Methanothermobacter thermautotrophicus: one gene and its partner. Each later gene encodes a partner of the first gene's protein in a complex. Links are inferred from orthologs where the notes say so. Each region holds a gene or a part of one and is shown on either strand. Other genes may lie near its edges. The genes, in order: pyrB and pyrI.

The links.
Region 2: the proteins of pyrB (region 1) and pyrI are in contact, whole or in part, in a crystal structure (PDB 2BE9), measured with the Sulfolobus acidocaldarius proteins. The link is inferred for Methanothermobacter thermautotrophicus from one-to-one orthologs. Residues at the interface, in WP_011278411.1 of Sulfolobus acidocaldarius: Asn83, Leu84, Ala85, Asp86, Arg89, Lys103, Tyr104, Asp105, Gly106, Ala107, Arg109, Phe110, Glu113, His127, Arg169, Glu192; in WP_011278410.1 of Sulfolobus acidocaldarius: Asn115, Tyr117, Cys118, Ile119, Asn122, Asp123, Val124, Glu125, Ala126, Arg141, Glu143, Tyr144, Cys145, Glu146, Ile148.

Annotation. Positions count from the first base shown.
Region 1 is NZ_QKOF01000005.1:308,275-324,096, reverse strand. What follows is about bases 2,477-5,451. They hold pyrB (aspartate carbamoyltransferase), read right to left. Parts: upstream 4,446-5,451; coding sequence 3,507-4,445; downstream 2,477-3,506. Other genes in these bases: DNK57_RS04155 (DEAD/DEAH box helicase), read right to left, coding at 5,209-5,451; DNK57_RS04160 (tRNA (adenine-N1)-methyltransferase), read right to left, coding at 4,474-5,202; cdc6-1 (ORC1-type DNA replication protein Cdc6-1), read left to right, coding at 2,477-3,484. Outside these bases: DNK57_RS04185 (cobalt-precorrin 5A hydrolase), read right to left, coding at 1-48; adenosylcobinamide-phosphate synthase CbiB, read right to left, coding at 92-985; DNK57_RS04175 (DUF2299 domain-containing protein), read left to right, coding at 1,083-1,550; more of cdc6-1, read left to right, coding at 2,336-2,476; more of DNK57_RS04155, read right to left, coding at 5,452-7,425; DNK57_RS04150 (DUF5400 domain-containing protein), read right to left, coding at 7,601-7,921; DNK57_RS04145 (DsrE family protein), read right to left, coding at 7,932-8,729; DNK57_RS04140 (DUF169 domain-containing protein), read right to left, coding at 8,731-9,399; DNK57_RS04135 (GAF domain-containing protein), read left to right, coding at 9,517-11,028; DNK57_RS04130 (aconitase X catalytic domain-containing protein), read right to left, coding at 11,039-12,220; DNK57_RS04125 (single-stranded-DNA-specific exonuclease RecJ), read right to left, coding at 12,309-13,682; DNK57_RS04120 (30S ribosomal protein S15), read right to left, coding at 13,648-14,049; DNK57_RS04115 (XTP/dITP diphosphatase), read right to left, coding at 14,049-14,612; DNK57_RS04110 (bifunctional N(6)-L-threonylcarbamoyladenine synthase/serine/threonine protein kinase), read right to left, coding at 14,670-15,822. UniProt on the Methanocaldococcus jannaschii protein: Catalyzes the condensation of carbamoyl phosphate and aspartate to form carbamoyl aspartate and inorganic phosphate, the committed step in the de novo pyrimidine nucleotide biosynthesis pathway.
Region 2 is NZ_QKOF01000006.1:452,168-467,910, forward strand. What follows is about bases 12,386-15,281. They hold pyrI (aspartate carbamoyltransferase regulatory subunit), read right to left. Parts: upstream 14,121-15,281; coding sequence 13,650-14,120; downstream 12,386-13,649. Other genes in these bases: DNK57_RS06865 (pseudomurein-binding repeat-containing protein), read right to left, coding at 12,386-13,639; DNK57_RS06875 (preprotein translocase subunit SecD), read right to left, coding at 14,219-15,281. Outside these bases: DNK57_RS06800 (ATP-binding protein), read left to right, coding at 385-624; DNK57_RS06805 (DedA family protein), read left to right, coding at 987-1,580; DNK57_RS06810 (DUF483 domain-containing protein), read right to left, coding at 1,589-1,879; DNK57_RS06815 (hypothetical protein), read right to left, coding at 1,839-2,429; DNK57_RS06820 (hypothetical protein), read right to left, coding at 2,513-3,121; DNK57_RS06825 (Hsp20/alpha crystallin family protein), read right to left, coding at 4,018-4,485; DNK57_RS06830 (NOG1 family protein), read right to left, coding at 4,427-5,458; DNK57_RS06835 (TIGR00296 family protein), read right to left, coding at 5,544-6,122; DNK57_RS06840 (TldD/PmbA family protein), read right to left, coding at 6,119-7,483; DNK57_RS06845 (homocysteine biosynthesis protein), read left to right, coding at 7,652-9,196; DNK57_RS06850 (4Fe-4S binding protein), read left to right, coding at 9,193-9,579; DNK57_RS06855 (GMC family oxidoreductase N-terminal domain-containing protein), read left to right, coding at 9,597-10,769; DNK57_RS06860 (succinylglutamate desuccinylase/aspartoacylase family protein), read left to right, coding at 10,874-11,668; more of DNK57_RS06865, read right to left, coding at 11,906-12,385; more of DNK57_RS06875, read right to left, coding at 15,282-15,430; DNK57_RS06880 (protein translocase subunit SecF), read right to left, coding at 15,427-15,743. UniProt on the Methanocaldococcus jannaschii protein: Involved in allosteric regulation of aspartate carbamoyltransferase.

The DNA of each region.
Region 1 (15,822 bases):
CGCGAGTCTTCTTGCCCTCTCTGTCAGTGTGACTATGGTTACCATCATGCTATCACAAGCATCAGCACATTTTAGTATGAGGTCAAGCCCTTTATGGTATCACAAGCATCAGTCCCGCTGCAGAGGCTGTGAAGATTATCAAGGTCATTGAGCTCAGTTTCACGGCCTCAAGAAGTTTTCCGCTGTTCAGTTCATCAGAGGGGTCACCGAGGACATAAACCCCTGGCTTTTCCAGCTGAACTGAAAGGGCCCCTGCCGCTGCAGCCATGGTGAAACCTGAGTTTGGGCTTGGGGTCATCCTGGCATCCCTCAAAAGGATCCGGAGGGATCCCCTCCAGTTCATGCCGAGGAGAAGGGCTGCAGGGACCATCAGGAAACCTGTTATTCTCGCTGGGATGTAGTTGAGTACATCATCCAGCTTTGCAGGGAACCACCCTATATCTCTGTTCTCGTTGTCAAGGTAGCCTACCATGGCATCAAGTGTATTAACCACCCTGTACAGGAAGGCGCCTGGAAGGCCGAGGAGAATGAAATAGAAGAGGGGGGCTGTCACTGAATCCGTAATGTTTTCTGTGAGAGTCTCAATGGCCGCTGAGGTTATCTGTTTGCCTGATAGGGAACTGGTATCCCTGCTAACAAGCATTGAAAGTTTCTTCCTGGCCTCTTCAATGTCATCATTGAGGGATCCTCCGACCTCCAGGGCAGAGGTTACGAGCAGCCTCACTGATATCACCGCTGAAAGTAGGAGGGAGGATATCATGACATTCAGGGGGCCTTGAATATGGTTGATCAGTAGTAGGGGAAGTGTGAATGGCACTGCGACTGCGACTGTAAGGACTATACCCGACGTGCGACCTTTTCCAAGGAGTCTCTTCATCACCTCTATTGCCGAACCCATCCAGACAACAGGGTGAACCCTTCTGGGTGGTTCCCCAAGGAGAACGTCGAAGATGAGGGCTAAGAGGAGGACTGAAACTTCATTCATGTACTCCTCTTTTAACTGTGCTCCATTATATAATTTGAGACCTGTAATAATTTTCATATATATATTCATGAATTGATATAGTTATAGCCGTGATAACATGTCCAGTGAAATGATCAAGAAATGGCTTGAGGAAGAGGGTTTCCTGCGTATGGAAGTCCCTGACGAAAACGCCAGATTCCACTATGTTGTGAACTACCCGGATGATCACGTTATTGATATAATCCAGCCAGCAGGTAAGGAGGACATGGTCCTGATAGCCTGCGCAACCAGTGTTAGTCCAGAGCATCAGGCAGGGATCCGGGCACTTAGCATGGAGAAGCGGACTGAATTCATATGGAAGGTCCGTTTTACACTGAATCGCTTCGGGGTTGATTTTCAGCTGGATCACCCGGAGAACGTCCTCAACAGTTACCTTGTCACCGATGAGATATTCTTTGATGGACTTTCAAAGGATAGATTAATTTCAAGTATAAAAAATGTGTTCAGGGCCAAACTGCAGGTCATGTGGATGATACAGGAACGTTTCGGTGAAGAGCGAACTGAACATGATAGCATGTATGTTTAGGGGGGTCAGTTTCAACTGTAATGCTTCCTTGAAATTTTATTCTGCTCTGTGGGGGATCCTTTTCAACTGTAAGATTATCTGAATAACTCTTCCTGGAGTGTGGGTCAATGATTTCAAGTGTAACATCTATCTTATCACTTGTTATCTCAGGTCAGAGAGGTCAATTTCAACTGTAACCTGCGGATGTATGTGAGTGTCTGACAGAGAGAGGTCAATTTCAACTGTAAATTTTTATTAAGAGTTTCATCTAAACGATGACATTGGTTTCAAGTGTAACATTAGCTCCCAGTTACAGGTTCAAGGAGCAGGGGGAGAACCTTAAATACAGTTGAAGTGGATGTCTCAAAAAATCATGGTTGATTAATAACAACTTACACTTGAAATCAATGTCTCTCTCAGAGGATATCAGTAGTAACATCATGTTACAGTTGAAATGGATGTCTCACACCTACCAACTGGAGCATGAATTAATAATAATTGATACACTTGAAATCCACCTCTCTCATCTGATTTCTGTCAGTGACGCATATAGTTACAGTTGAAATGGATGTCTCACAGGCATTATTATCTAAAACTCTGATTTTAATAAAAACTTTTATCTAATAGTTAGAATAAGAGAATTTACACTTGAAATCCACCACACCCAGAATCTAGGGCATGGTATTGAAGGGGCGCTGCCAGCTAAAAAGGTCAAAATAATCCTAAATTTAACTGCACACAAGTTTCAGGGCCTTTATTGAGATTTTACGCAGCAGTTTTCTCTAAAAATTAGTTGAAGTGGTACTATGAACATTTTTGATGAGATAGGGGACAAAGAATCTGTTTTTAAGGATAAAAAATATCTTGATCACAGGTTCCTTCCTGACAGGTTACCCCACAGGGAGGAACAGATACGATCCATAGCCAAGTACTGGGTTGAGGCCCTCAATGGAGTCACACCCCCTGATATCACAATCTATGGTAAAACAGGTACAGGGAAAACTGCAGTTGCAAAATTTGCAATGAAGCAGCTGAAGGAAGCATCGAAGGACTGTGACGTGAATATAAGGACAGAGTACATCCGCTGCACAGATTACACAACAGAGTACCAGGTGATAGCAAGATTATGCCAGCAACTTGGTCGTGATGTCCCCTACCGTGGCTGGACAAAGGCTGAAATCGTGAACACCTTCAGGAACATGTTCAAGAAAAACGCCTTTGGCCAGGATATGATACTCATGGTTGTCCTTGATGAGATAGACATACTCCTAAGAAACGATGGTGATGGCCTCCTTTACACCCTAACAAGGACGGATAATGTCTCCATCCTCTCCATAAGCAACTATGTCGAGTTTAAGAAATTCATAAAACCCAGGGTCAGGAGCAGCCTCAGGGACAGGGAAATAGTTTTCCCACCCTATGGAGCCCAGCAACTTGTTGACATCCTTGAGGAGAGGTCGAAGCTGTCCTTCAAGGAGGGTGCCCTTGAGGATGATGTCATACCCCTCTGCGCAGCCCTGGCGGCAAAGGAGGAGGGTGACGCAAGGTACGCCCTGGACCTCCTGAGGACAGCCGGCGAAATTGCTGATGAAAGGGAATCTGACATGGTCTTGGGCGACTTTGTGAGGGAGGCCAAGGACTACATAGAACACAACAAGATCACAGACATAATACTGACACTGCCAAGCCAGCAGCAGAGGGTGCTTGAGGCCATACTCTACCTTACAAAGAGGAAGGAGGAGATAACCTCCGGAAGGCTCTATGAGGTCTACAAGGAAATAGCTAAGGGAGACTCTGTTTCCTACAGGAGAATATTTGACTTCATAAATGAGCTTGAAATGCTTGGCCTGATATCCACAAACACGGTCTCAAGGGGAAGGGGTAAGGGACGTACAAATATAATAGACCTCCAGTGCGAGACATCGATCCTGGAGGATTCACTCTGGGGTGTCTGATGCTGTCCATGGACATTTCCTGTCAAACTATCTTCTGATTCTCTGCTCCTCCCCTCCCCATTATTAACATCCTCAAGAGGGCCATCCTGACCGGAACACCATAAAATGCCTGCCTGAAGTACATGGCCTGTGGAAGCGAATCCACCTCAGGGGATATCTCATCTATCCTGGGGAGTGGATGCATCACTATCAGGTCCCTGTCAGCAACGGCGGATCTATCTATGTGGTAGGCTCCCCTTATCCTTGAATACTCCTCAGGGTCAGGGAAGCGTTCCTTCTGTATCCTTGTAACATAAAGGACATCCACATCGTCTATGACATCATCAAGTCTTTCTGTCTCCTTAACCTCAACTCCTGCTCCCCTCAAGTCATGTATAATGTTATCTGGCATCCTGAGGACTGGCGGTGATACAAAGCTCATGCTGGCACCGAAAACAGCAAGGGCATAGGCAAGTGAGTGAACTGTCCTCCCGTATTTCAGGTCACCAACCAGTGCTACGCTGAGGGAACCTATCCTCCCAAAGTACCTCTTCATGGTGTAGAGGTCCAGTAGGGTCTGGGTAGGGTGCTGCCCGGCACCATCCCCTGCGTTTATCACAGGAACATCCACAACGTCCGATATGTAACGGGCCGCACCTTCAAGGTTGTGCCTTATAACTATGGCGTCGGAGTAGGCCGAAAGCATCATTGCGGTGTCAGTAAGGCTCTCACCCTTGACTGCGGATGTTGCCCCTGTATCTGCAAATCCAACAACGCTCCCCCCCAGGCGTTTCATGGCAGTTTCAAAAGATAAACGCGTCCTTGTTGATGGCTCATAAAACATCATCCCGAGTATCTTCCCCCTGAGGGCGCTGGAAGATTTCTCTCCTGATGCAACAGGCTCCATCTTCTCGGCTTCCCTGAGGATGAACTCAATATCCTCCCTTCTAAAATCCTTTATTGAGATAACGTTTTCAAACATCAGCAACCCTTCCAGATTTATTCATAACCTACTTTCTCATGAATGTCAGGTACCCTGTATGACCGACCATCCTTGTACGGGGCCTTGTTCCCTGCTTTCTGACCTCTATTTCACGTTCAATGGTTTCAAATGTCCTTATATCTGTGAATCCAACCTTTGAACCTATTCTGTGTATCAGCTTCACCTGTTCAATGTAGGGGTTGTAGAAGACTGCCCAGCCACCCTTCAGGAGGGAATCATGAACATCCTCCATAAGCTCCCATGGCCTTGGCAGATCAAGAAAAACCAGGTCGAGGTCATCCTCCTCTATACCCTCCTTTATATCCCTGTTCTTAACCTCCACATTTTTGAATCCAAAGGCTGAAATGTTTTTCTCTGCTATCTCAGCAAATTCCTCACGTATTTCATAGGTTGTCACGTGCCCTGATTCTCCCACCATATTGGCGAGGTACATTGCAACTGTACCCGCACCGGTACCCGCATCAACAACCCTTGAACCTTCAACTATCCCGGTATATGCACATATCATCCCTATATCCTTGGGGAGGAGTATTGAACACCTCCGCTCCATGAGTTCAAGGTAATCTGAGAGGCTGGGCTTTATGACATAGATCTCCTTTCCGAGGTGGGTCCTGAGGACATCCCCTGGTTTGGAATCCTCAACTTTTTCTGCCTCGATGATTCCCATATCACTCTGGAAGTCCTCTCCTTCCTCTAAAAGATATTTTTTACCTCTCTCATCCATAAGTATGCGCAAGTTCAATCACCTATCCCTTGAATTTGTGGCTTCATGGGGTCTCCTAAATTCTGCCTCAATGACACGCCTGATTTCCGAGGCCCTCTTTGCACCTATACCATCAACGCTACGCAGTTCCTTCTCTGAGGCGTTCATAACACCCTCAACTGAACCGAAGGTCTCCAGTAGCCTTTCAGCATACTTTGAACCGATATTTGGCAGTGATTCCACGATGAAGAGTTGCTTCTCCCTCAGGGTAAGGGGCTTCCTATCTGTGCGAACACGGATATCAGGTTTGCCTTCGCTCTGTTCTCTCAGGGCTATCCTCCTTATCATTGCAGCAGTATCTGCGGCTGACCTTGTGGGTATTATCGGTATCCCGAAGTCAACTGCCACGGCTGCAAGGGCACCCCTGATGGCGTCTGGATTTATGAAGCCTGAATAAAGGCCATCACCCTCTATGATCATAACAGGCCTTTTAAAGTTTTTGACCATCTCCTTTGCCTGTTTGTACAGTCTTTTATCTATAATTGAACCAATAAAGTCCTGTGTTGTCTTTCTCTCAATTATGGTCTCCTCGCTGATCTGATAGTCACCCACCGCAAGGGGTTTCAATTCAAAATCCACCCCTATCTTTTTGAGTTCCCGGAGTACCCTTGAGTTTACCTCACGGGAATCAGCATAGATGAAGGGCCCCAAGGATTTGGGTGTCTCCACGGGGTTAACCTCCACGTTGATTGATCCTCCCCTGAGGTTCTCCTTCATGGATCTCTCCTTCCTGATACTTGAGTAGTAGTATGCCTCATCCCGTGTCTTCTCTGTTATGAGGACAATCATGCGGCCCCTCCTCTTTCTCCCAGTCCTTCCACGTCTCTGTATCATCCTTATCTCAGAGGGGACAGGTTCATACATTACCACAAGGTCTACAGAGGGGATATCTATCCCTTCCTCGGCCACGCTGGTTGATAGGAGCACATCATGGTTTCCCATGCGGAAGGATTTTATTATGTCCCTCTGCTGTTTCTGGGTGAGACCCTTCTCTCCGCTCCTGCTGTTCTGTCCATAAAATTTAACCGCGCTGATACCTTCACGTTTGCACCTCTGGTATATCTCCTCCAGGGTGTCGCGGAACTGCGTGAAAACTATTATCCTAGCGTCATCCCCCTTAAGTTCCCCTTTAAGTATCTCCATTAGCCTGTCAAGTTTAGGGTGTTCCATCCCTGACATCATGGCTCTTCTTGTGAGGTGCATTGCTCTCGTGAAGTCAGGATCTGCAAGGAGGCCCTTTGCGGCCTTTGTTTTTTTCCCCTTTAATCTTAGAAGGTACTTGTGGAGTGGCCTTATGCCCTGGGTTTCAAGGAGTTCAAGGGCGTGTTCAACGTTTATACAGGATGCTATGAGTGATATGGCCCTGTAGCATGCCTTTGGTGGCGTGGTTGACCGCGCTATCCTGTTCTGGACGCGGCCCCTTGCCTTCAGGAGGTCCTTCTTACCCACACTGACCGTGTCTATAACCCCGAGGTTTTTGAGCATCTTGAGCCGATTTTTAAGGACCTTTCTCAGGAGTTCCCTTATCTCCTCAAGTTCTGGGGTCATCCTGACCTTAACCCATTCTATTTTTATGGGCTTGAGGTAGGGCCTAACATCAGGGTCCCCCTCAGTTTTAACCACAATCTTCTTCATGAAGAGGTTCTCGCAGACAGTTTTTATTTTGTCATCATCCGCACCGGGAGATGCTGTGAGTCCCAGTATGAGGGGGTTCCTGGCGTTCTGTACATAATTTGATGCAAGGAATACGTATGAGTATGATCCAACCGCCCGGTGGCATTCATCGAATACAATGAGTGAAACGTCCCTGAGGTCGTATCTTCCAGCAAGGATGTCGGATTCGATTGTCTGTGGGGTAGCGGATATCACCTGGGATTCAATCCACCGTTCTTTTCTCTCTTCAGGTTTTATGCTGCCTGTGAGGGATGTGCAGGTTGCAAGCATGAACTCCCTGAAGCTCTCCTCATGCTGTATGGCCAGGGGTTTGCTTGGTGATAGAATAAGTACCTTTGATTCCCTGTATTTCCTGAGCCTCTCTGCAGCCACAAGGACAGCCACAACCGTCTTTCCGAGGGCAGTGGGGGCGACTATCATTGAGTTGCCCTTTCTGAGGACGTCTGCCGCCAGCAACTGCTGGTAGGTCCTTGCCTCTATTTTCTCTGGCTTTATGAGGGGGTGCTCTATGTACCTTGCCATGGTCTTTTATCTGGTCATCAATTTATTTAAGGTTCAGGTTACTTTCAGTGCTGAAAATCAGGTTACCTGAGGCTTTGGCCTTCCTAATTTGAGGTTTCAGAGATTAAAAGAAGGAGTAAATGGGGTTTTATTGGGGATGATGCGTGTTCAACTGGTCTAAAAGATTTAAGGGAAGTTAAAGTGGGACTGAGGCAGCTGCGAGCACCGCAGCAACGGTGACTGTGCTCAGATGACATGCATAGAGCGGCGCGGCCTGAAAGTTGTCCCTCAGAACAGGGAGGAACTGTGTGTAGGCTGAAATCCCTGTGAGGATCTGCAGAGCCACTGCAACATAGTTCAGGGTCACATTGCCTGCCATGATATTTGCTGCAGTTGCAATGAGCGCCAGGATGAGAACTCCAAAGTGTGGGGCCATCCTCATCCCCATTATACGGAAGGTTATGAAACCTGATGGGATTCCTGCAAGGAGCAGTGCGAATATAATGACCTGATACATATTATCACCTCTAGAAGTTTACCACAGCGTAGCTGGGGTCACTCAGCAGTGTTATGAATGTGGCTGCACCCGCTATCTTGCAGCCCTCAACAATGTTATCCTCTCTGAGCCCCCTGAACTGGGCGCTCATCTCACAGACATAGATCTTAACGCCCATATCAAGGACCTCGGCCATGAGTTCATCCAGTCGCGGGAAGGCGGGATGTTTTACTGTGGCTGCACCACCCTTCCTTGCAATACTCACACCATCCATGAGGAGGAATATGGTGACATCCTTTCCCATGCTGAGGGCCGCCTTTGAGAATATGAAGGTGGCGTAGGCCCTCTCTGCATTCCCTGTCCCGTTGCTCTGGACAACGAGTACCTTATCCCTTCCTGCAAATTCCAATTTCCGGGGAGCATCTGTTTTCTCCAGGATAAGGTGGTTATCTGATTTTTCAATGACCTTTGCGTTCATTTCAGGAGCTGAGAGTGCAAGGTCATCAATTACGTCGCTGCTACCTGATTTTATCTTTATCCTCATCCCGGCCTCCATTGAGGAGATTTTATCCCCTGCGATTATAACCGGCCCTGGACATGTTTCTCCGGTAACATCTATCTCTTCAATGCCCTGAGGTGAAATGTTAACCACCAGACCCTTCTCTGTCTCTCTGGGGGAATAGTCCATATGGTGCTTCTCTGCAATTCTTCTGACCTCTTCGCAGTCCTCCTTCAGGATCAGCTGGAGGTTCTGAACACCATTTTTGAGGATATTGTCTGTTATTATGGCTGCAGCGTATCTGTTCACTCCTCTAAGATTTACCTTCATTTTATCCCCATTTTTCCCTGAATTTTTTGAGGGCAGCCACAATTCCTTCAAGGTCGGATGCTGGCAATCCGACTGCAAGCTCCTCTGGTCTGATACCTGCATATTTCCTTGAACCGTTACAGCCCATTGTCATGTTTGGGATTCCCCGCTCCATGACAGCTGCAACTGCATCTGCACAGAGTGACTGTATCCCTGAGTAGTCACCGGTTATCCTACCACCTCTATCATGGAGGTATGCCTGGCTGAGTCTAAGTGCCTGTGCCGGTTTAAGTATTAAAACAACGGCGTCTGGTTCAAAGTCAGCATCTTCGAGTGGAGCATAGACTGAGGCATGGTACTCTCCATCGACTGCAGGCACGGCCTCCACGGTTTCGGCGGCAGCTTCAAGCGTGCTGTAGTTTCCAAGTTTGTGGTAGAGGCTTCCATCTGCAACCTGGGGCGGTACCCTGCATAGTCCAAGGACTGCTGCGCCACCCTTGCAGAGGTGTTCTTCTGCGGTTGCATATCCCCTGACACCTTTAAGGCGTGAATCCTGTATGAACTCGCAGTGCCTCTTCTTTTCAAGTTTTTCACCATTTATTTCTTCATTTTTAACTAATTTGACAGCCACCGGGCTGCCCTCCATTTCCAGGAGTTCCTTGAGATCTTCTGCAATCTTCCGGTAATCCATTTAACCACCTCTACATTATAGTATAACTATACAAAAAAGTATAAAAAACAGGTATTTAAATTTTTCTATACAGTTATAATTAATGGTTATACTATAGTTATCATTGGGGTGATGTCAGTGGAGAAACTCTCTGAAACCGAGAAGATGATAATGTCCTACCTGGAATCAAATCCTCCAGAGGAGTGCATGCTGGACAAGATAACCCGTGGAATAAACAGGAGCAGGGCTACGGTGCTCAAGTACCTCCACATACTGGAGGCCAGGGGTCTTGTAACATACAGGACGGTTGGAAGGAGCAAGCTGTGGATGCCTGTGGGAGACCTTGAGGGCGCTGTTGAATACACTGGAGACACCTCCAGAGACTCTGAACTTATAAAAAATGCCTCAAAAATTCACAGCAACCTCCTGGAACTCCTGGAACTTGAAAGAAAAATAGATGACCCTGATAAACTTGTGTTCACCATAAACACCCTCATGGACATAGTGGTATCCAACAGCCTTTTCAGAAGGATGTTCCCGGGTGCACAGTGCCTTGGGGATATCATGGACCGGGAGAGCATTGTCCTCATTGAGAACAGGATGAAGTCCCAGGGCACGATACAGGTTGATCTGAGGGGAAGGGATGGGATAAGGAGGAACTACAGCCTCTCAGTCACACCTGTAAACAATTTCTGGGTCATAATAGGGAGGGACATGGCAACTTCATCGTTTTCGAAGAATGAACTTGAGGTCCTGCTCACCATCACAAGGCTGAGGTCATCCTCTGGCAGCATTGAGGAACTTATGAATTCAATAAGGGACGAGTTATCCACCATAATGGACCTTAGACAGCTTTCAGTGGTCCTCAGCGACGCATCTGGAATCAGGAGGGTCTACGAATACCCCGAGTCAGGGGATCTAACTGAATTTGAATACTTCATCTACCGGAGCATTGAAACCCTCGAGACGGTGCCCTGGATGCATGACCAGGGGCTCATGCTTGCAGTACCCCTAATCACAGAGGAGAGGGCGAAGGGAGCCCTAATCATCAGAAGCCCCGATGACTCCATATCATCACAGATTCTTGAAATCATAGAGATGGTGGCCGACGAGGTCTCAGAGTACCTTGAAATGGAGAAACTGAGACAGGAGAAGGATGAGTTCATAAGAACACTCCTTGCAATGAACAGGGTTTCCGAAATTATAAACAGTGATGAGGAAGAGGATAAAATGCTTGAGAAATCAATCGAGGCCGTGATAGAAACCCTGGAATTTGAAATGGGCTGCATCTATCTCATGGAGGAGGAGAGGGAACTCCAGCTCAGGGTTCAGAGGAATCTTCCAGAAACCCTCAGCAGAATGTGCATGGCCGGAGCCTTCACAGAACTCTTTGAGAGGTCCATTGAGAAGGAGGGAGTTATATACATAACCTCGGAGTCCCCTGAATACCGCATGCTACATGAATCCATAAGAAGAAACAATATAAAAACAATTCTAATGATCCCTATTAAGTTTTCAGGCGAGATAACTGGAATTTTAAACCTGGCAAGTTACAGTGTTAAACCCTACAACAGGATAAGCCTTGAGAACATTTCATCAATAGGGCTCCAGCTTGGAAGCGCTCTCCAGAGGAAAAGTTATAACTTATAAGTTATAACTTTTAAGGCCTGATGAGCTTCATCCAGTCATCATAGACAGCATCAAGGCCACACATGCCGGGGACATAGTTGGCGGCCTTGGCAGAGTCAACACCAAGAACCTCATAGCCCAGCTCCTCCACGGGTGCAACCACCATGCAGGTGTCAGATACAACCATTCCACCCGCGGCCTCTATGACTTCTGTGTAGCCCATCCTCCTTGCAGCACTCCTTACGGCAGCAGAGGTACAAATCCACAGGTCACAGGGAGACCTATTTTTCCTTAAAAATGAGGCTATCCTCCTGATCTCATCCAGGGAACAGTGCGGACATCCCAGGCATATGAGGTCAGGATCATCGTCCGTGGTGGACAGCTCCTCCCTTGCCTCAAGTATATCAGCGGCCTCAACCGTAATGCTGTCCTCTGCTTCATGAGGAGAGGCCTCCATGTACTCGGGTGTCACCCCGTCCACATGGTAGAGTGCAACCGCACCGGACGATGCCATGGCAGCCCCAAGGGCCTTGAGGTCATCAGGAGAGGAATTTCCAGTGAATGTGAAATAGGGCACACCTTCACCTGCAATCTTTCCTGTAATGTAACCAAGGGCCCCGTAATCCGAGCCCGAGAGTTCACATTCAACATCAACCCTCAGGGTGGCCCTGCGGTTCTCTTGGAGATGGTAACCATACTCTGGAGTCTTACCACATATGGCTGCTGCAAGGGCCCCTGGACCACCCTCACGGTTTGTCCTGGCTCCCAGAACAGAGTTGGCATAGGAAACTGCTGAGGACTCTGACCAGGCAACATGTGAGCCCCTGAGGGGGATGTTACCTATGAGGTAGGGCGTGCAGGTGCAGGTGTTCATGACATCCATGGCAGAGTAGGCCTCAACTATCCTTATCTGCCTACTGGCGAATTCCTCTGAGAAACCCATCTCCCTCCATCTCTGCAGGTCCATTCCTGCCGGGTTAAGGGTACTTGCAACCTTCACCCGAGCACCCCTTTTACGGAGGTCCTCCAGGTATTCAAGGCCTGCGTCACCTATTGTCTTGTAGGATACCCCTGAGACCTGGGCAGAGGATATGTCAACCATCCTCTCAGCACCGTAGATATCACCAAGGGCAACGAGTATCTCCATACTCTGCTGGATCGTCTCACCAAATTCACCATCATACATCATCTCTTCTGTCCTATCAAGGTACACGTTTCACAACCCCACACATGGCGTCTGATGCGGAACCAGGATTGGTCCCGTATCGAGTTCTGGAAACTCTAAACTCTTTATATACCATTCAGGAACCACTCTGGGTCCCCAGTATCTCATCAACTAGCTGCAGGAAACTCTCCATATCCCTGTAGGGGATCATGGCCCCGGCAGCTATATCATGTCCTCCCCCAGTGCCACCGAAACTTGCGGCAGCATCCCTCAGTGCAACCCCCAAGTTAACGCCCCTTTCAACCACTGGCCTGGTTGTCCTTGCAGATACCTTGACGTGCTGATCCATCCTGGAAAGTCCGAGGAGTGGGATGTCAGGGTCAAGAATTTTGAGGGAGAGGGATATGCTTGCTATGGTCCCCATTATACCCTTGAAGGCCTTATCCTCACTGTAGATGTACTGAAGGTTCTCCATGGTCGTGGAGCCCTCCCTCCTTATCCATGCAAGGCCCTTCACAAGCTCCTCGCGGTAGTTCTTCTGGAGTTCGAGGGCCACATCAAGGGCACCTCCCCTTTCACCGAGGCACAGTCCGATTCCTATGCCGTATTTCCGGTTCTTTCCACAGGCATCAAGCACCCCTGCAATGTCAGAGAGGTCACCGATATCCCTGAATTCCCTGGACGTGAACACCTCCCCGAATATGTCGGGGTTTATCCTTGTAAGTTCATCCCTCAGAACATCCCTCTCCTCAGGGGACAGATCAGGGTACTTAACGCCATAGGATACACCCGTCCTCTCAAGGAATCCCATAGAAGCCTCCATATCCCCGGTGAGTCCAGGCAGGGCCGGGTTGAAGGTGTATGCAATGGACCGGTAGAGGGGTTCGGTGTACCTTGATGCCAGCCTGAGGTCACTGTGGACCTGAAGGACACCCGATTCAACAGCCTCCTCCATGATGAACCTGTTTGCACCGGTGAATCCGTCAGTGTACTGCATGTCCCCCAGGGCACCGACGAGGGCGAGGGGTGCGGTGTCCCTGTTAATGACTCTAGTGGCCAGATAGGCTGTCCCGGACGCGCTAAGGTCCCTGCTACCATCAAGCCCATGCAGATGCGGGTTTATGTGAACAACATTGGATTCTGCCCCTGATTCAGAGGGCTGATGATGATCAGCTACTATGACATCACCCTTCAGGCGGGATATCTCTTCAATGTAGGCGCTTCCCATATCACAGAAAAAGAAGAGGGAGTATTTCTCTCCCGATAATTTCTTAATGAAATCCTTCTTCAGCCTGGAGAGGATGGAGATGTGGAACTGGCCATTCCGGGATGAAATGGCCCTTGCAACAACTCCCGCAGCTGATAGACCATCCGCGTCGTTGTGGGATATGATCCTTATTATGTTTCCCCTTTCAAGGTGCTCTTCAAGGACCTTTGAGGCCTCTGCACCCTTCTTGAGAATTGAGTCGGGGAGTTTACTTGACGAGGAGGGCTGCTTTCTGTGGGTCATATCTCCATCCTTCAGGAAGGACACCTTCTCTCACATAGTACCTGACAAGGCGTCTTATCTTTGATTCAACAATCTGAAGGCCCCTCCTGGTGTGGAGGTCCTTTGGGTGTTCCTTAAGGTGGTCCCTTATGTTAACAGCCTTCCTTATGAGATTCATCAGGTCCTCAGGGTATTCAGGTTTCATTTCATGCTTATCAAGTATCTGTGTTATTTTAAGCCCTGTAACGGCCTTTACGCTGGGTATACCGTGCTGGTCCCTCAGTATTATACCTATTTTGCTGGCGGAGTTGCCCTCCCTGTATAGCTTGACTATAAGATCCTCTATTTCTTCATTTGAGTATTCAACCCACTCAGGTTTTAGAGACATCAAATCACCTCATAATTTTCAATGTACCATTCTGCAAATTTTTTAAGGGCTCTGCTTCGATGCGAAAACCTGTTCTTCTCATCGGCACTGATTTCTCCGAAGCTTTTATCCATCCCTTCGGGATAGAATAACGGGTCGAAGGCGAAACCCCGGGTTCCGCGTTCCTCAGTGCCTATACGTCCCTTCACCACGCCTAAAAAAACCTCGGGTTCGGAGTTGGGGGTGCAGAACCCAACAGCCGACCTGAACTCGGCGTAGCGATCTTCAACATTTTCCATGAGCTTTAATATGCCGGGGTTTCCGATGGTATCCTGTACATAGGCAGAATAGGGTCCTGGAAACCATTTAAGAGCCCTTATAAAGAGTCCTGCGTCCTCAACGATCACAGGACCATCCATGATCCTGGCAGCATACTCTGCACCGTAGCGGGCCACCTCCTCAAGTGTTCCCTGAAGTTCAGGGTAGCCCAGATCAGCATGCATCAGTTCTATTCCAGTACCATGGAATATCTTCTCTGCCTCAGATAACTTGTGTTTATTACCAGTTATAAATGTTATCTTCATGATGAACCTCCAGGTTGGCTTGTTCATTGGTTTGGGTGTTGCCTCTAATTCTGAACCTCAGTCAGTGTATCTTCCCCTGGACTCTATCTCCCTTATCTTTGACCTGATATCAGCATCTATTATTTTACCGTAACCCTCAAGGACCCTGCTGAAGCACTCCTCTGCAAGGGCGTAGTGGGTGCTCTCAAGGGACTTCTTGAGGACGAGGAGATCAACACCCATATCCTCTACTTCATCTGAGAACCTGCCAAGTCCAAAGTCTATGAAGACCACCTCATCCCCCCTGAGGATTATGTTGGACCCTGTGAGATCCCCGTGTATTATACCAGCCCGGTGGAGCCTCCCTATGGCCTCACCGATCCTTAAACAGAGGCCTGTATCCTCAACAGCGTCCCTGAACTGGGTCCCGCTAACATCCTCCATGACCATAACCCCTCCATGGGGGTCAACATCGAAGAGGATGGGCGTATGTACCCCGGCGCCCTTTGCCTGGTTGATGAGCCTGGCCTCCCTTCTGGTCCTGGATGATCGGAGTTTCTGATCAATTTCAGGTATCCGGTAAGCCTTGGATATCCTCTCCTTTATTATGCATGGCCTACCGATCCACTGGCCCCTGTATATATTCGCCTCAGCACCCTTGGCCAGGATGTCAGGCGGGAGCTCTATTCCATCCTCTGATTCCCTCATCCAGGGAACATCCACATCATCGGTCCTGTAGCGCTGCACAACCCCTGTTTCCTCAATGGCATCGGGGCCCTTGTACCTGTAGACGAGGTGGCCGAGCCAGGCTATCATTGCACCGTTATCCCCACAGTACTCAGGGGGAGGCATGTGGAATTCCACGTTGTGCTCCAGGCACATGTCCCTCAGCATATCCCTCAGGCGACTGTTAACAGCCACTCCACCGCATAGGAGGACCTGATTCTTTTCCGTGTATGCCAGGGCACGCTCTGTAACCTCCACCAGCATTGAAAATGCTGTTTCTTGGATGCTGTATGCCAGGTCCTCAAGCCCTGCGCCAACCTCCAGTTTTCTTAAAGCAGCAGTTAGAAGTCCTGAGAAGGATATATCCATCCCCTTAACACTGTAGGGGAGTTCAATGTACTCTGAAGACTTCAATGCAAGCCTCTCAATGACCGGCCCCCCCGGGTGCCCCAGGCCGGCCTCCCTTGCAAACTGGTCAAGCATGTTCCCGACGGCTATGTCGAGG
Region 2 (15,743 bases), on another replicon or contig:
GCACTCCTAAAGAAAAACGGTAAAATAATAGGTTACTCACTTATCCTAGAGGACGTCACCAAACAGTGCAAAACAGAAGAAAAAATCAGGGAATCCTTCAGGGAGAAGGAAGCATTATTAAGGGAAATACATCATCGCGTAAAAAACAACCTGCAAATCATCACCAGCCTACTAAACCTCCACCACTAGAATAAAAGATGAAAAAGTCCGTAGACTACTTCAGGAAAGCCAGGGAAGAATAAGAGCAATATCCAGGTGCACGAACACCTCTATCAAACAGAAACACTAGCACAAGTCAACATCAAAGAATACATAAAAAAACTCCTAGAAGACCTGACAATATTCTACAAAGCCAAAATCAAAAAAGAACTAGAAATAGAAAACATACAACTAGACATAGACACTGCCGTGCCATTAGGCCTGATAATCAACGAACTCGCCACCAACAGCATCAAACACGCATTCCCAACCGGCAAAGGAACAATAACAATAAAACTCACAACCAAAAACAATAAAATAGAACTAACCGTGGCCGATAACGGAATAGGCATGCCAGAAAACATCAAACCAGAAAAAAACAGAAACACTAGGCCTAAAACTAGTAAACCTCCTAAAACAACTTAACTGAAAAATAAACCTCAAAACAAAACCAGGCACACAATTCAAAATAGCAATCCCCCAACAGAAAACCTAAAAAGAATAATCCAAAATTTCAATATTCATTTTGGCGACCTTTTAGAAGCATCTCTCTAAAGTCAATCAACAAGCGGCAGTAAGTTCATGCCGGAGATAGGATACACCCTACATAGCTTTTTATGCCGTCTATACCACTCTATACATCTAAATCATATTTTGATGGGGATGTTTTTCAAAAAACTCTTTAAACTCTTTTTTATGAGATACTATCATTTATTAGTATCATTTATTAGGCCAGTTTTAGTATTATTCGATAAGATTATATTTAATGTTGGATAAAGAAGAGGCTGATGTTTGGTATCGTAGAGTATTTAAGTAATATTGTTATTGGGTTCATCCAAGAAACAGGATATTTTGGAGTTTTTATATGCATGGTACTTGAAAGTGCATGCATCCCACTACCTAGTGAGGTTATAATGCCATTCAGTGGATACGTAGCATGGAAGGGTACTATGAGCATCCTTGGGGTTACATTTGTAGGGGCTCTAGGAAACCTTGTAGGTTCATGGATAGCATATCTTGTGGGACTTTATGGTGGCAGACCATTCCTTGAAAAATATGGTAGGTATATTCTCATCACAAAGAAAAAGCTTGAAATGGCCGAGGAGTGGTTTGCGAGGTATGGTCATGAGGCGGTTCTAATCTCAAGGATGCTTCCTATTGTACGTACATTCATCTCATTACCAGCTGGGATAGCGGAGATGGACTTGAAAAGGTTCACAATCTACACTTTCATAGGATCGGTGCCATGGTGTTTCGCCTTGACATATGTTGGATACAATCTGGGTCCCAGCTGGTCGACCATAGAATCCATATTTCATCTTCTTGATTATGCTATTATCATAGGATTGGCCTTGCTCCTAATCTATTTATGGAGAAGGTGATTTTCTATTCATAACTTTTTTTTGATTGGGAGTTTCTCGTAATATTCGTTGTAGCCTAGATGGAAGTGTGGAAGTTCCCTTTTGAGCTCTTCTTCAAGTTCTAGTATCATCTGGTATTCCTTGGGGTTTACATAGGCTATTAGTTTATTTTCCCATGCTTTTGGACATTTTAAACTGCAGGGTATGAAACCTGATGGTAGTATGAGTGCGTATGCGTCTTCTGGGATGTCCATCTCCTCTAATTCTTTCAGGTAACCTTCATCTATTGCGAATCTTGTTTCTTCTGAAAAGCTTTTCATGCAACATTCTGGGTAACCTAGTAGTCGGCCTATCTGGTAGTCGTCGCCCCGGTATCATAAACGTGTCCTTAGGGGTGTCAGCAACCGATACTATTATCGGTTTTGTCCGGGTCCATGTTATATTCTTTGCTATTTCGTCTGCTAATTTGTCGTGTAGGTATATCATTTCGAGTGCTGCGAGTGTTGTCCCATAGGCTGCTTTTATGGTCCCTGGGGTTTGGGGTTTTCTCGTGAGCCATTCCCTCAGCAAGTTATCTGATATTTTTGTTGTTGCCACTGTGTATGATACTATTCCCTGGTAGCCTGCATCTATCATTCCAAGCTCTGGATCATCATAGGCTCCGTTGTATGTCCTGTTAAAAGGTTTGATGTGGTAGATTGTGAAGTCGCGGTTTACTGGCGCGCCCCCGAATGGCAGCCCCATTATCGTCTTCTTAGCTTCTCCTGGATAATCTATGGTGATATGGAGGGTGTCCTTTGCAAGTTCTTCAAGATGTTGTAGGGTGTAGTCACGTATATCATCCCCTGTGAGATTGTTGAGATATTCCAAGCCATATTGGTGGATTTGCCATAACATCTGCCCCTCTGTGGTTCCTGTGAGGTTGTTTAGTTTTAGGATGGCTAACTGTGAAACTATATCATTATAAAATTCTGAGGCATTAATCTGTTCGATCTTATCTTTGATGGGTATCCAAGCCCCATTAATGTACCTCCATTAATGTACCTTTTTGTGCATATTGTTTGTCCGTCGACTATGATGCTTATCTCACCTTCAAAGGGCGCCGTCCTCCTCCATGCAACACTTATACCCTTAGCCGGACCATCAACAGTAACTGGCAGCGAAACCCTGAAGGGAACAAGGCCCAAATCATAAACCTCAGGGACTGGCTCATACTCCCAGACATAAGGATCGCCATAATTTACCATAAAATATTCTTCAGGAGACATCCCATAGATTTCATAAAAGTCGTGTAATTTATCCAGATTAAGTACAGGCCCCCCTGTAAAGGCTGTTGAAGTTAAGGTAAGAGAACATCTCACAGGTGCGTCTTCTCCGATGATGTATGTTGCTGTTTGTTGCTGGGCTTTGTTACCATTTTTGTCGATTGCGTAATAGTTGATGGTGTGTGTGCCTTCACCGAGACTTATTGTTGCTATTCTATTGCCTGTGTAGCTCCTCCCATCTACCTGGTAGTTGATCCGGGGGTTGTTGTCTTTGTTGTCGGTTGCTGTGATAGTCACCGTTATCGGATGATCATATACTCCAGGATCAGGAGATATACTTGTAAGGGGTGGTGTGGTGTCTTTGGTTATGGTTTCTCCTATTCCAGTGGTTTGTGTTATCTGGATGCTGTCTGGTAGTTTGTCTGTTGTGTTGTAGTGGTTTATTATTTTTGCGAAGGTGTAGATTAGGGTTTCGTATCTGATTTGTCCTATCTTTGTTGTGGCATAGTTTGGCGATCTTTTCTTGGTTTCTATGAAGTTTTTAATGTTCTGGGCTGTCTGTAGGTACTCCTGTTTTGTTAGTGTTCCTGTGGTTGACCCTGCAGGTTTTGTAGGGGGTTGGATGCTGTTGAATGTTATCTCAACTCTTTTGTTTTGGTTGAGGTTTATTATCGTGTTGGAGGCGGCGTAGAGATAATCATCTGCTCTTATGGTCTTGTTCTCATATTATAGTCTGTTGGGATATCTTGCCCTGCTGTTCTTTGTAGTTTTTGATTAGTTTGGAGGCGTCGGAGGATCTCATTGTAGTTGAGACTGACCGCCTCAGCACCTCCTGCAAGACAAAAAACAAGGACAGAAGCTGCCAGGACAAACACAAACCGTCTCAATAATAAACCCTCCCAGTAGTCTCCAAACAACAATATAATAAATTATAACATAAAACGATTACTATCTTATCATAAACAGAAAAAACATTTTAATGATCATCATCCCTTAATGTCATATATTAATAATTGGGTACCATCAGAGCCTGACAAAGAAACCCTAGATGTCATATCCGCAATGACGAGAACTAATCCAGGACAAAGAAACCAACAAAAAACGGTTCACATGGGCAAGTAGAGCCTCATGGAACTAGTTAGAACATGATTTCTACAGAGCCATTTTTTTGAAAAAAAGAGTTGGTGGTGGTTTTATTCCACCTTGAGGGTCTGTTTCTTCTTGACCTCGACCTTTGGAAGTTCAACTGTCAGGACACCGTTTTCAAATTTGGCCTTAGCATCTTCTACCCTTATCTTTTCAGGTAGCCTCATCTCCCTTCTTGCTTCACCGTACTTCCTTTCCTTCTTGATGAAATTGGCCTCTTCGATTTCCACTTCCTCCTCGAAGACTGCTGATATGGAGATGGTGTTCTCTGTCAGTTCTATGTTGATGTCCTCCTTCTTTACACCTGGAAGGTCGGTTTTGATGATTATGGCGTCATCTGTCTCCATGACGTCCATGCTGAGTTTTTCGGGTATGTTCTCTGCGTACTCTGAGATCTTCTTCTCAAACTCCCTCTGCATCTCCTTCATGTTCTTTATCATGTCCTCCATCATCTTCTCAGCCATCAACCTTCTTTTCTCGAACATTGTCATGGGCTTCTCGAGTTTCTTTTTCATATAACCCCTCCAGTTTTTTTATTATCTTGGAGACCCCTCTGCCCTCGAATGCAGAAACTTTCAGTGGATCTTCAACCATATTAATATATTCTTCCAGATACTTAACATTTTCTGCAAGGTCCATCTTGTTGAATACCGTGACCACAGGGATGTCAAAGATGCTCCTTATGCCGAGGTAGAGGCTGTACTGGTTTTCAAGGGTGTATCCGCATGTCTCAGAGGCGTCAAAGATGAACATTATCACATCGGCTATGTTCTCAAGGGCCACCATGGCCTGGAGTTCTATGTTGTTCATATCCTCAACGGGTCTGTCCAGGAGCCCCGGCGTGTCTATGACCTGTATCCGGTTCCACTTCCGCTCCAGGTGACCTATCTGGATCCCCTTGGTGGTGAAGGGGTAATCTGCCACCTCAGGCTCTGCACCTGTGAGGGTCCTGAGGAGCGTGGATTTCCCGACGTTCGGGAAGCCTGCTATGACGACCGTGAAGGCGTCAAGGTCCACCGTGGGCATGTTCCTCAACTTATTCTTTGCAAAGTCAAGAAAGTCAAGGTCGCCCTCGATCCTCTTTATAACTGATGATATCCTTCCGAAGGCTTCCCGCCTCAGACGGGATGCATCAGAGGGCTTCGAACGTTTTATACGGTTCATGTAGTCTGATTCAAGCTGGTTAAGTATTCCAACGGCCCAGTTAAGCGCCCCGAGGGATTTTTTGAGTTCATCCACCCCCACTGTCACGTCGATGTAGTCCTGGTAGAACTCTGGAAGGGACTCTATATCTGGTATCCTCTGGATTATCATCTTCAACCGGTCCCTTATGACCTGGCATGCGGTCTGGACACGTGTTGATTCAATGATCTTGGCCTTCTTCTGGCCGGGAATCTTTGAACTCCTCTTAAGGGATGCGGCCTTCCTGGCCCTCCTGAAACCCTTATCAAGAAGTTCATCTGTGGTTGGAACTGTGGGTATAATCATAAAATCACTCTCATTAACAGTTAATAACTCTGCGGATCCATTTATCTAATGTATTTCTCACTGGCTGGTTCTTTTCAGCACGGATTTAATCATACTCATGGAATATCTGGGCCTGGAACCTGTAGACCCTGGTTTCAGGGTCATAGAAGCAGTCAGGTGGAAGACCCGCCTTCATACAGGTGTTGCAGAGGAACTCCTCACTGTCCCAGCCCCACTCCGTGGCGACCTGTGGAAGGAGAAGCCCCCTGGCCCATCCCCTCTCAACTATGAGGCCGTCGACACCGACCCTTATGAGCCGGGGGTATTCGGCCGGGTTTTCAACCTCAATGGGCTCCGGCGGTGTCAGCACACTGACCTCAATCTCTATATCATCGAGCTCCTCGGGTTTAACAGGAGGGAACCGCGGGTCACCTGTTGCAGCGGATATTGCAGCCTCAACAAGGGCATCGATGAGGGGTTTCACAGGTTCCGGATAGCCTATACATCCCCTCAGATTCCCGTTCTTTTCAAGTGTAACGAAAACCCCCCTCTTCTCCCTGAAAACATCAGGTAGGTCGTCCGGGATTCTGAGGGTTTCTGATCCGCGCAGGTGCTCCTCTATGGCCATCCTCGCGATTTTAACAAGAATTCTACCTTCATCCCGGGATAATGGTGCGTACTTCATGTTCCTCCAACCATGGCATTCCTTATCCTCACGTGGGGGCCCCCATCACCCACGGGGACGCTCTGTCCGGACTTTCCGCAGAAGCCGATCCCCAGCCTGAAGTCTGACCCGACCCCGTCAACATTTTTGAGGGTCTCCAGGACGTTCCCTGAGAGGGAGACATCCTTCACGGGTTCTGCCACTTCACCGTCCCTTATACGGAATGATTCCGCAGCATTGAACTGGAAGATACCCTTACCGGTATCCACCTGACCCCCCCTTGAACCCCTCAGGTAGACACCATCCATGATATCCTCTATGAGTTCATCGAAGGATAAATCACCAGGTTTAAGGTATGTGTTGCTCATCCTGACAATGGGCTGGTCCCCTATGGCTGAACGGGCGTTTCCTGAGGGTTTAAGAGAAAGTTTGAAGGCTGTTTCCCTGGAGTTCAGAAGTGAAGTGAGGACTCCCTTCTCCACGAGGACGGTTTCGGCGGCCCTCACACCCTCTGCATCGTAGCTGTAACTTCCAAAGCCCTCAACTGTAGGGTCGTCGATGATGGTAACACCCTCAGATGCAATCCTCTCACCCAGTTTACCCTCGAGTATTGAGTCACCCTGCAGTATGAGGTCTGCCTCGGCTGCGTGCCCCAGGGCCTCATGTATGAATACACCCGTAAGTTCGGGGTCGGTCACTATATCAAAACGTCCTGATGGCGGCGGACTCGCCCTCAGGAGCCTGACAGCCTTTTCACCGGTCCTGCGACCAAGCTCCTCGATGTCCTCCCCCTCCAGTATCTCGAAGCCACCGGTTCCACCGCAGCTCTTATGGCCGAACTGTATCCCTGAGCCATCAGAGGCAACAGCGTTTAGAAAGAGGGCGACCCGGGTCTCATCCATCTCAATCTGTGAACCCTCCGAGTTCAGGAAGACAGATGAACTCTCCATGTCAACGTAGCTCACAGTGGTGCTCACAACACCATCGACTGATGCGGCATGGTGTGCATCTGATACCAGCTCCCTCTTCTCGTCTGCAGGGACATCTGAGGGCGGCCGGGATGACCTTACCCTGGTTTTATCAACAGAGGGAGCACCTGGACCAACCTGGACATCGCCCCTGAGGGACCCGGCCATCTTTATGGCCTTCAGGGCCATTTCAGGCAGCTGGGATGGTTCATCTGTAAAGGCGAATCCCCATGAACCATTCCTCAGCACCCTTACCCTGAAACCTGAGGCGCTCCCAGATTTAACCTCCTGCAGGTTGCCGTCCTTCATTAGAATTGAGCTTGTCCTGGAGGTGCCAGCCCTTATATCTGCATATTCCACCATATCCTCTATGTCCCTGAGTATGCCGCCAAGATAATCGATGTCAATCTCCATTTCCCATCAGCCTTCAAAAGTTTCTATTAATTAATCTTGTATGTGGGGACTTATGATTCTTTTGATGTTCCCTGATTATCACAGGGTCTATGAACTCAATAAATATTTAAATGAACATCCATATACCAGTAACCAGTTCATTTTATAGATAGCACCGGATGTGGTATATTGAAGACAATTGAGGAGATAAACCAGAAGATCAGGGATGGGGATGCTGTGGTTGTCACAGCCGCTGAGATGACAAGGATAGTTGCTGAAAACGGCCCCATGGACGCTGCAAAGGAAGTTGATGTTGTTACAACAGGTACATTTGGTGCTATGTGTTCCTCAGGCGCTTTCCTCAACTTCGGACACTCAGATCCACCCATAAAGATGGCGAGGACCTACCTCAATGGTGTTGAGGCCTACTCTGGACTCGCAGCAGTTGATGCATACATAGGTGCAGCACAGCCAAACCGTGACCCCGAGGTGGGGCTCAGCTATGGGGGTTCGCATGTAATCGAGGACCTCATAAGGGGGAAGGAGGTCGAGCTGGTGGCAGAGGCCTATGGAACAGACTGCTACCCCCTCAAGAATGTTGAGACCCTCATAAGCCTTGAGACCATAAACCAGGCGGTCATGGTTAACCCGAGGAACTGCTACCAGAACTATGCAGTGGCGGTTAACTCCACAGAGGAGACACTCTACACCTACATGGGAACACTGCTCCCCAACTATGGAAACGTCACCTACTCAAGTGCAGGGGAGCTCAGCCCCCTCATCAATGATCCATACTTCCAGACCATAGGTGTCGGTACAAGGATATTCCTCTGCGGTGCAGAGGGTTACATAGTGGGGGAGGGTACACAGCACTCAACTGAATCTGAGAGGAGAAATGGTGTGCCTGTTTCGCCATCAGGCACCCTCATGTTGAAGGGTAACATGAAGGAGATGGACCCTGAATATGTGCGTGGAGCCACAATGCCAAGGTATGGCCCAACACTCTACGTGGGAGCCGGGATACCCATACCTGTGCTCAACGAGGACATAGCGGCTGCAACAGGGATATCAGATGAGGAAATAGTCTGCAGGGTCATTGACTATGGTGTGCCCCGAAGATCAAGACCCGTGGTGAAGGAGACCAATTATAAGGAGCTCAAATCAGGGAAGATTGAAATAAACGGGATGGAGGTCCCGACATCACCCCTATCATCAATCAGGAGGGCCCTCAAGATTGCAGAGGAACTCAAATCATGGATTGAAAGGGGTGACTTCCTCCTCACAGAGCCAGTTAAGAGCCTCCCCTCAAGATCATCCACCAGACCCCTTGAGATAAGAAGGCCATCCATCATGGTGAGGGAGCTCGAGAGCAAACCCGTCATCATAACCCACCAGGAGGATGACCTGAAGGATGTGGCCAGGAAGATGGTTGACAACAACATAAACCACATACCCGTCGTTGACAGTGAGGGCATCCTCAGGGGTATAGTGACATCATGGGACATTGCAGACGCGGTGGCAAGGGGTAAGCGGAGGCTCAGGGATATCATGACCCGCAGGGTGGTTGTTGCAAGGGAAAATGAGCCCGTCGACGTTGTGGCAAGACGCATAGATAAGTATAACATTTCAGGTTTACCCATAGTTGATGATGAAAACCGTGTTAAGGGTATAATAACCGCGGAGGACATTTCAAGGTTAATAGGGAAAGTGGATAACAGGGGAGAATCAATATGAAGGCCTGGCTTAAATTCTCACCGAATATTGTTAACAAGTCAATAATATCAGAAGCCATCAGGAAGTATGACATCGAATTCAACATCCTGAGGGCAAACATCACACCCCGCGGGGGTAAGATGCTCGTTGAGATCAGCGGCCCCCAGGAGAGGGAGGGGATAGAATTCATAGAGGAGGCCGGTATAGAGGTGCACCCGGCGGTTAGGGTCGTGAAGAAGGACCTTGAGAAGTGCATGGACTGCGGCGCCTGTGTATCCCTCTGCCCGGTTGGCGCCATATGCATCCAGGATGACTGGGAGATCCTCCTCGATGATAATAAATGTATCGGCTGCAGCTTCTGTGTGAACTCCTGTCCCACAGGGGCCATAGTGCTCTTTGACTGACTCTCTGGAAGGATCCCATGGTTCTGGTGGTTGGCTCAGGTGCTGGCGGCGCAACCCTTGCAAGGGAACTCGCCATCCGGGGCATTGACGTTACCGTAATTGAGAGGGGCCCCTATGTTAAGGATTCTGATGCATTCCTGTGCTATGAAGACCCTGGTGACGTTGATATCCTGAGGACAAACTGTGTTGGAGGATCAACCCTTGTTGCTGCAGGAAACGCTGTCAGGGTCCTTGAGGATACCCTCAGGGGCTACGGGGTTGACATAGGCGGGGACCTCGATGCCATTGAGGCTGAACTCAATGTAGGAGAGCTCCCGGAAAGCCATACAGGCACCGGCACAGCTATGATAATGGAGGCTGCGGAGTCCCTGGGCCTCAGGGTAAGGAGGATGCCTAAATTCATAGACCCCGCTAAGTGCAGGCCCTGCGGTAAATGTTCATTCGGATGCCCGAGGGCTGCTAAGTGGTCTGCAAGGAGATTCCTTGATGAGGCACTTGAACACGGGGCTGTTCTCATTGAAGAAACCGAGGCTAGGAATGTAATTGTCAGGAACGGTTCAGTCTCTGGCCTTGAAACATCCCGGGGAGATTTCCAGGATGAAACGGTTGTGCTGGCAGCCGGAGCCATCGAAACCCCCAGGATACTCATGAGGGCAGGGATAGATGCAGGTAACGGACTCTTCATGGACACCTTTGTGACTGTGGGCGGGATACTTGAGGGGATCGGGTTCTGTGATGAGGTCCAGATGAACGCCCTCATAGAACTTGATGGTTTTATACTATCACCCCACTTCTCAACCCTCCTCTTCCCTGGGGAGGAGAGGAACGTCCTCGGTATCATGGTTAAGATAGCCGATGAGAGGTCTGGACGTGTGGAGGCCGACAGGGTTGTCAAGCATCACACAGCCAGGGATGTCAGTCTCCTTTCCGGCGGGACGGCCATCGCCGGGAGCATACTAGTAGGGGCTGGTGTCAGGGCGGACACATTGAGGTCCACCGTACCCAGGGGGGCCCATCCTGGGGGCACCGCCTCCATGGGGGAGGTTGTTGATGAGAACCTGGAGACCTCCATTGAGGGCCTCTTTGTGGCTGATGCGAGTGTGCTGCCAGAAGCACCTGGTGCTCCTCCCATACTGACCATAATGGCACTTGCAAGGCGTCTGGCACGCCATATAGCTTTGATTTTATAATAGAGTTTTTCAGACCTGCAGTGTGTTTATTCAATTTAGTTTATAAGGAGAACACAGCACATAATATAAGACACCTTGAATATACATACTTCCAAGGTGAAATTATGAAAAATTCACGGATCAAACTCATAACACTTCTATTTTCGGCCGTACTCCTATTCTCCACCCTGCAGGCAGCCTCGGCCCTCAAAACCGAGATAATCTACACAGGTACAGGGGGAGATGTGACAAAGAACTACTACATAGAGAAGTACACCCCCAGGACCCAGGTGACTTCAGAGGTGTTCCAGGCGGCCAGGAGGGGGACACCCATGTTCACCTTTGGAGATGGTGGGGGTAAGAAGGTCATGATAGTCGCTGGGGTCCATGGGAATGAACTCCCGGCATCCATAGCTGCTGTTAAACTCATAAACTACCTGTCAGGCAAGAAGATCAGGGGCACGGTCTACGTTGTGCCCTTCCTCATACCATCATCCACCGCGAGAACTTCCAGGTACTGGAATGGTAAGAACCCCAACAGCATAGCAAATATCAGGGGCACACCCACAAACAGGATACTCCAGATTGCACTTTCAAGGGACGTGGATGCGGTTGGCGACTTCCACTCAACAAGGCCCGGTGGAGTGCCAGGGAAAACATCCATCCTCTGCACACGGATCCCAACCTATGAAAGCTACAGGATGGCATACTACATGAGCCGTTACAGTGGGTCCGCCTTCATACCTGCCCAGGTTGCAGGTAAGGATTACCCGAGAGCCCTTGAGGATGTATGCAACCTTGCAGGTATCCCTGCAGTGACGGCTGAGGTTAAATCCCCCCATGGTTATGTTGCATCTGGAAGTGTCACAAAATCCTACACCCAGATGATGGGCTTCTTAAAGTACAATGGGATCGTCTGATTCCCTATAAGGGTTCAGCATCCCCCCTTTTGTCGTAAAAAATTTTCATTTTTTCCTTTGAAAAGATTTTGAGCTTCTAAAATATCCATCTCTTTAATGGTGGAGATTTTTGCTGTCTTTTGAACGGTCCTTTTCTGACGGAACTCTCTCCTGTGGTGGGAAGGAGTGGGCTTGCTCTTTTTTTGAACAGTCTTTTTCTGATGAACCTCTCTCCACAGCACTGTCAAAAAATGAGATTCATGTGATGAGGTCCTTTACGAACTCCACCACAGTATCAATCAGGCCCTTACCAACCTTCACAGAGGATGGGAACACCATCCGGCTCCTGTCTGTGTGGTTCTGGATTATCTGTGCAAACATGGCCGTGTACTCATCCCTGCCGATCCTATCAGCACCAACCTGCACATATGATGGGAGCCTGCCATTACTCCTGGTGAACTCATAGACCCTCCTTGCAACGTCACGGTACCCTGCCCTTGACAGTGTCCCGGTGTAGGTGTTACTGGATGATGGGGCATCGGATATCCTCGTGGTGTTCTTCCTTACAGGGAGGCCTGCAATGTACTGTGATGCAAGGTAGACCCATTCCTGCCTGGGCATCACAGTGGCCTCTCCCCTGACTATCCTCTGGGCATCTGTGGATAGGGTTGTGGGGTCAATCTCATGCCTTGCCACGTACCTGGAGGTGTCCATATCCCCAAGGTGCTCCCCATCTGCAGAGTAGGCATATTCAATCAGCTTCATGGCTGTGAGGTGTATCTGCTCATCACTGCTGAAGCTCCTGGGTTCTATGAGGAGTATGCCCGCATCCCTGAGGAATCTGGAGGGCTCATTTATCCCTGCGAAGTAGGGGCTGGAGAAGTTGTCGTCCCAGGCCCTTGGAAGGTATCCAGTCGCTGAAAGTTTGAGGCTTCCATAGTTCACATAGACGATACCATCAAGTCCACTGGCATAGGATCTCAGGTACCCCCTCTTCACCCCTGAGACAACACCATACATTGTACCGGGACATGCCGCGGCAATGTAAACAGCCAGCGAACCCTTAGGGGCGTTCTTAATCGCCCTGTCAGCCTCTCCTGGAGCAGGTGACTTCTCATCGACAATGACCCTTGCTGAACCACCTATCTCGGCCCTTATGGACTCCATGAGGCTCCTTCCATCCACACCACTGAGCCTGTCAGAGCTTATGTAGATGGTTTCGAGGTCCCTGGAAGCGTAGCGGTTCATTATAACCGATGTTGTGGGGTACCCTGAGGACCATAGGGAGGTCCCGTTAACCCTCACTCCTGTTGAGGTACTGTAATATGCCCTGGTCTTCCAGATTGTCATGGCAACCGGTAGAAGCGTCCCCGGCGCTGAGACCCGCTGTGGGGATGCTGGCTGAACAGCGCTGAGGGTTGCAGAGTCACTTCCATACCAGACCCGCCTCCAGGGTATTCCAATACCCCTCAGGGACGAGGAGGGTATTGCTGAAGGGGATGCACATATGATTATACTCCTGGGCTTTAAACGTTTTATCTCTGTCCTGGTGGCTGATGGTAATGTTTTACCGGCTAATAGGAGGGGCGCATCATTCTTTATTGCAATGTATGCTGCTGAAATGTCTGACCCCGTCCCCAGGACAACAACGTCGCTCCGGCTCCAGTAACGTGCAAGTGTGGATGTCCTCGCCGGGATCCGGGTCCCATTCACCCCCACGTCACCAACAACCACAGGGCTCTGGCCCCTGAGGTACTTCATCACGGACTTCTCAGGGGTGTGGCTGCTGATTATCAGCCGGCCATCTGTATGGGCCGCGGCGGGTGCAGTTATGATGGCATGGGAAGGATCCGTTACAAAAACAGCTGCAGATGCAGGTGAAACCAAAAGGAGTAACGCCATCAGCATGACAGTTAACTTCACTCTCATCCTTCCCAGAACTCTTACCGTGTTCTGGATGACCTGGAGGTTGCAATGGTATTCATATCTCATGCTATCACTCCTAGAACTGTGACTCGATCTCATCGGCCTCAATGAGGCGTTCACAGTAGTAGCAGCGTAGCAGAACAGGTTCCTTTGAGATGACATAGAAACGGTTCTCAACACCCTCGTCACTGTTTGTGATGCAGTTGGGGTTCGGACATCTCAGGATGCCCCTGACCTCCTCCATGAGCCTCACCTTGGCCTTCTCAACAATCTTATAGTCCCTTACAATGTTTATTGTGGCCCTGGGGGCTATCAGGGCTATCTGATCAACCTCTGAGGGTTTGAGTTCCCTGTTCTCTATTTTAACTATGTCCTTGGATCCGAGCTGGGAGGAATCCATGTTCATTGCAACCGTCACCTTGCTATGCCCATCAGGGAGTCCAAGGATGTTGAGGACATTCAGGGACCTGTTTGCAGTTATATGGTCAATAACGGTCCCGTTCCTTATTGGTTTGACCCTCAGTTCGAAGGGTTTCTTCATATCCATCCCTCCTGTGACATTGAAGGATACCTCCGGGATGACATCCCCCTGGATGCCATCATATCTGGAGGATATCCCTGTTTTAGGCGGTATCGGATGATCTCCTATTTTCTCATGGCAACGTTGAATGTTTCAATGAACCTGGCGTAGACTGGTCTTGTGATGAAGACCCCTATCAGGACACCGAGGACCGTTGTGAATGCAAAGCCGGCAAGGAGACCTATACCGGTGGCACCCCTTGAGAAGCCTATGTAGGCCAGTGGGAGCATTGCAGCTATAAGGGTACCTGCGGATGCAAATATTATGAAGAAGGCATCCTTTATCCTGAACTTACGCCTTGTTCTCCTGCCCTCACCGGAGAGGACTTCATCTGTTATGATTATCTGGTCGTCCACCCCTGTACCTATCGCCGCCAGTATACCTGCTATGGCTGCAAGGTCAATGTTCCACCTGATAACCGCGGCCGCCCCCAGTATGAGTATGAGCTCTGCGAGGGTTGTGAAGAATATTGGCAGGACCAGGAGGGGACTGCGGTACCTCACTATGAGTATCAAGGCGATTGCAAGCACAGCAAGGAGTCCCGCGATCAGCGCACCCTCTGTGAACTGTTTTCCGAGTTCAGGGGATACGCTGCTCACACCGACAATCTTAACCTTAACAGGCAGTGAACCTGTTTTGAGGAGGGTTTCTATCTCCTTTGCCTGGACCTCAGCCTCTGCCTTGCTGTTCTCTGCACCTGTTATCCTGACATCGGTGACAGGCTTTCCTGTTGCAACCTCCGCTGATATTTCAGGGGATGTTATGAGACGGTCATCCAGGTACATTTTAACTGGCTCCCCTGCCTTGCCCCGGGCCGCCTCTGCGAACTTCCTGGCACCCTCTGGTGAGAGCCTGAAGGGGACCTCCCATTCATTACCGGTTATTATTGGGGACTGTACGCTCACAATATCTGAACCTGTCAGAACGGTCTCGTTACCGATCTTTGCCTCAAATTTACCGGGTTTACCGACTATCTTTGCGACCTGGTCTGGCTGGACACCGGCAATTTCAACTATAACGTTCTGGTCTCCGCTTGCACGCACCTTCACGTCCTTCACACCGAATATGTTGAGCCTCTTATCAAGTACACTGGTCACGGTGTTCATGGTCGCGGCATCAACAGGCCTCTCGAGTTGTATCTGTATGAGGGACCCTCCCTGCAGGTCAAGTCCCTGCTGGATACCCATTGTTGATATTGCAGTGATACTCGCCACCACCAGGACTATGAGGAGTAGCACGCGGTAGTCCTTAATAAACTTTGAGACCTTCCTGTTCATGATTTAACCTCCAGGTACCACCTCAGAATTCCAAGATTCATGAGCCACGTGGTCAGGATATCCGCCAGTAGCCCTATTATCAGAACAGAGGCTATGTCACTCAGCACCCTGGCCTCCGGCATCAGGAATACCGTCACGAGGTAGAGTGCCGCCATTGAAGCGATTGCAGATATGGACATTGTAACACCTGTCTTCATGGCCCCGAGGGCCCTCTCATTGATGCTACCCTTCCGGCGTTTAAGGACCCTTGTGGTGAGTAGGATGTCTGTGTCCACACTGTAACCTATGAGCATAAGTATGGCACCAACAGATG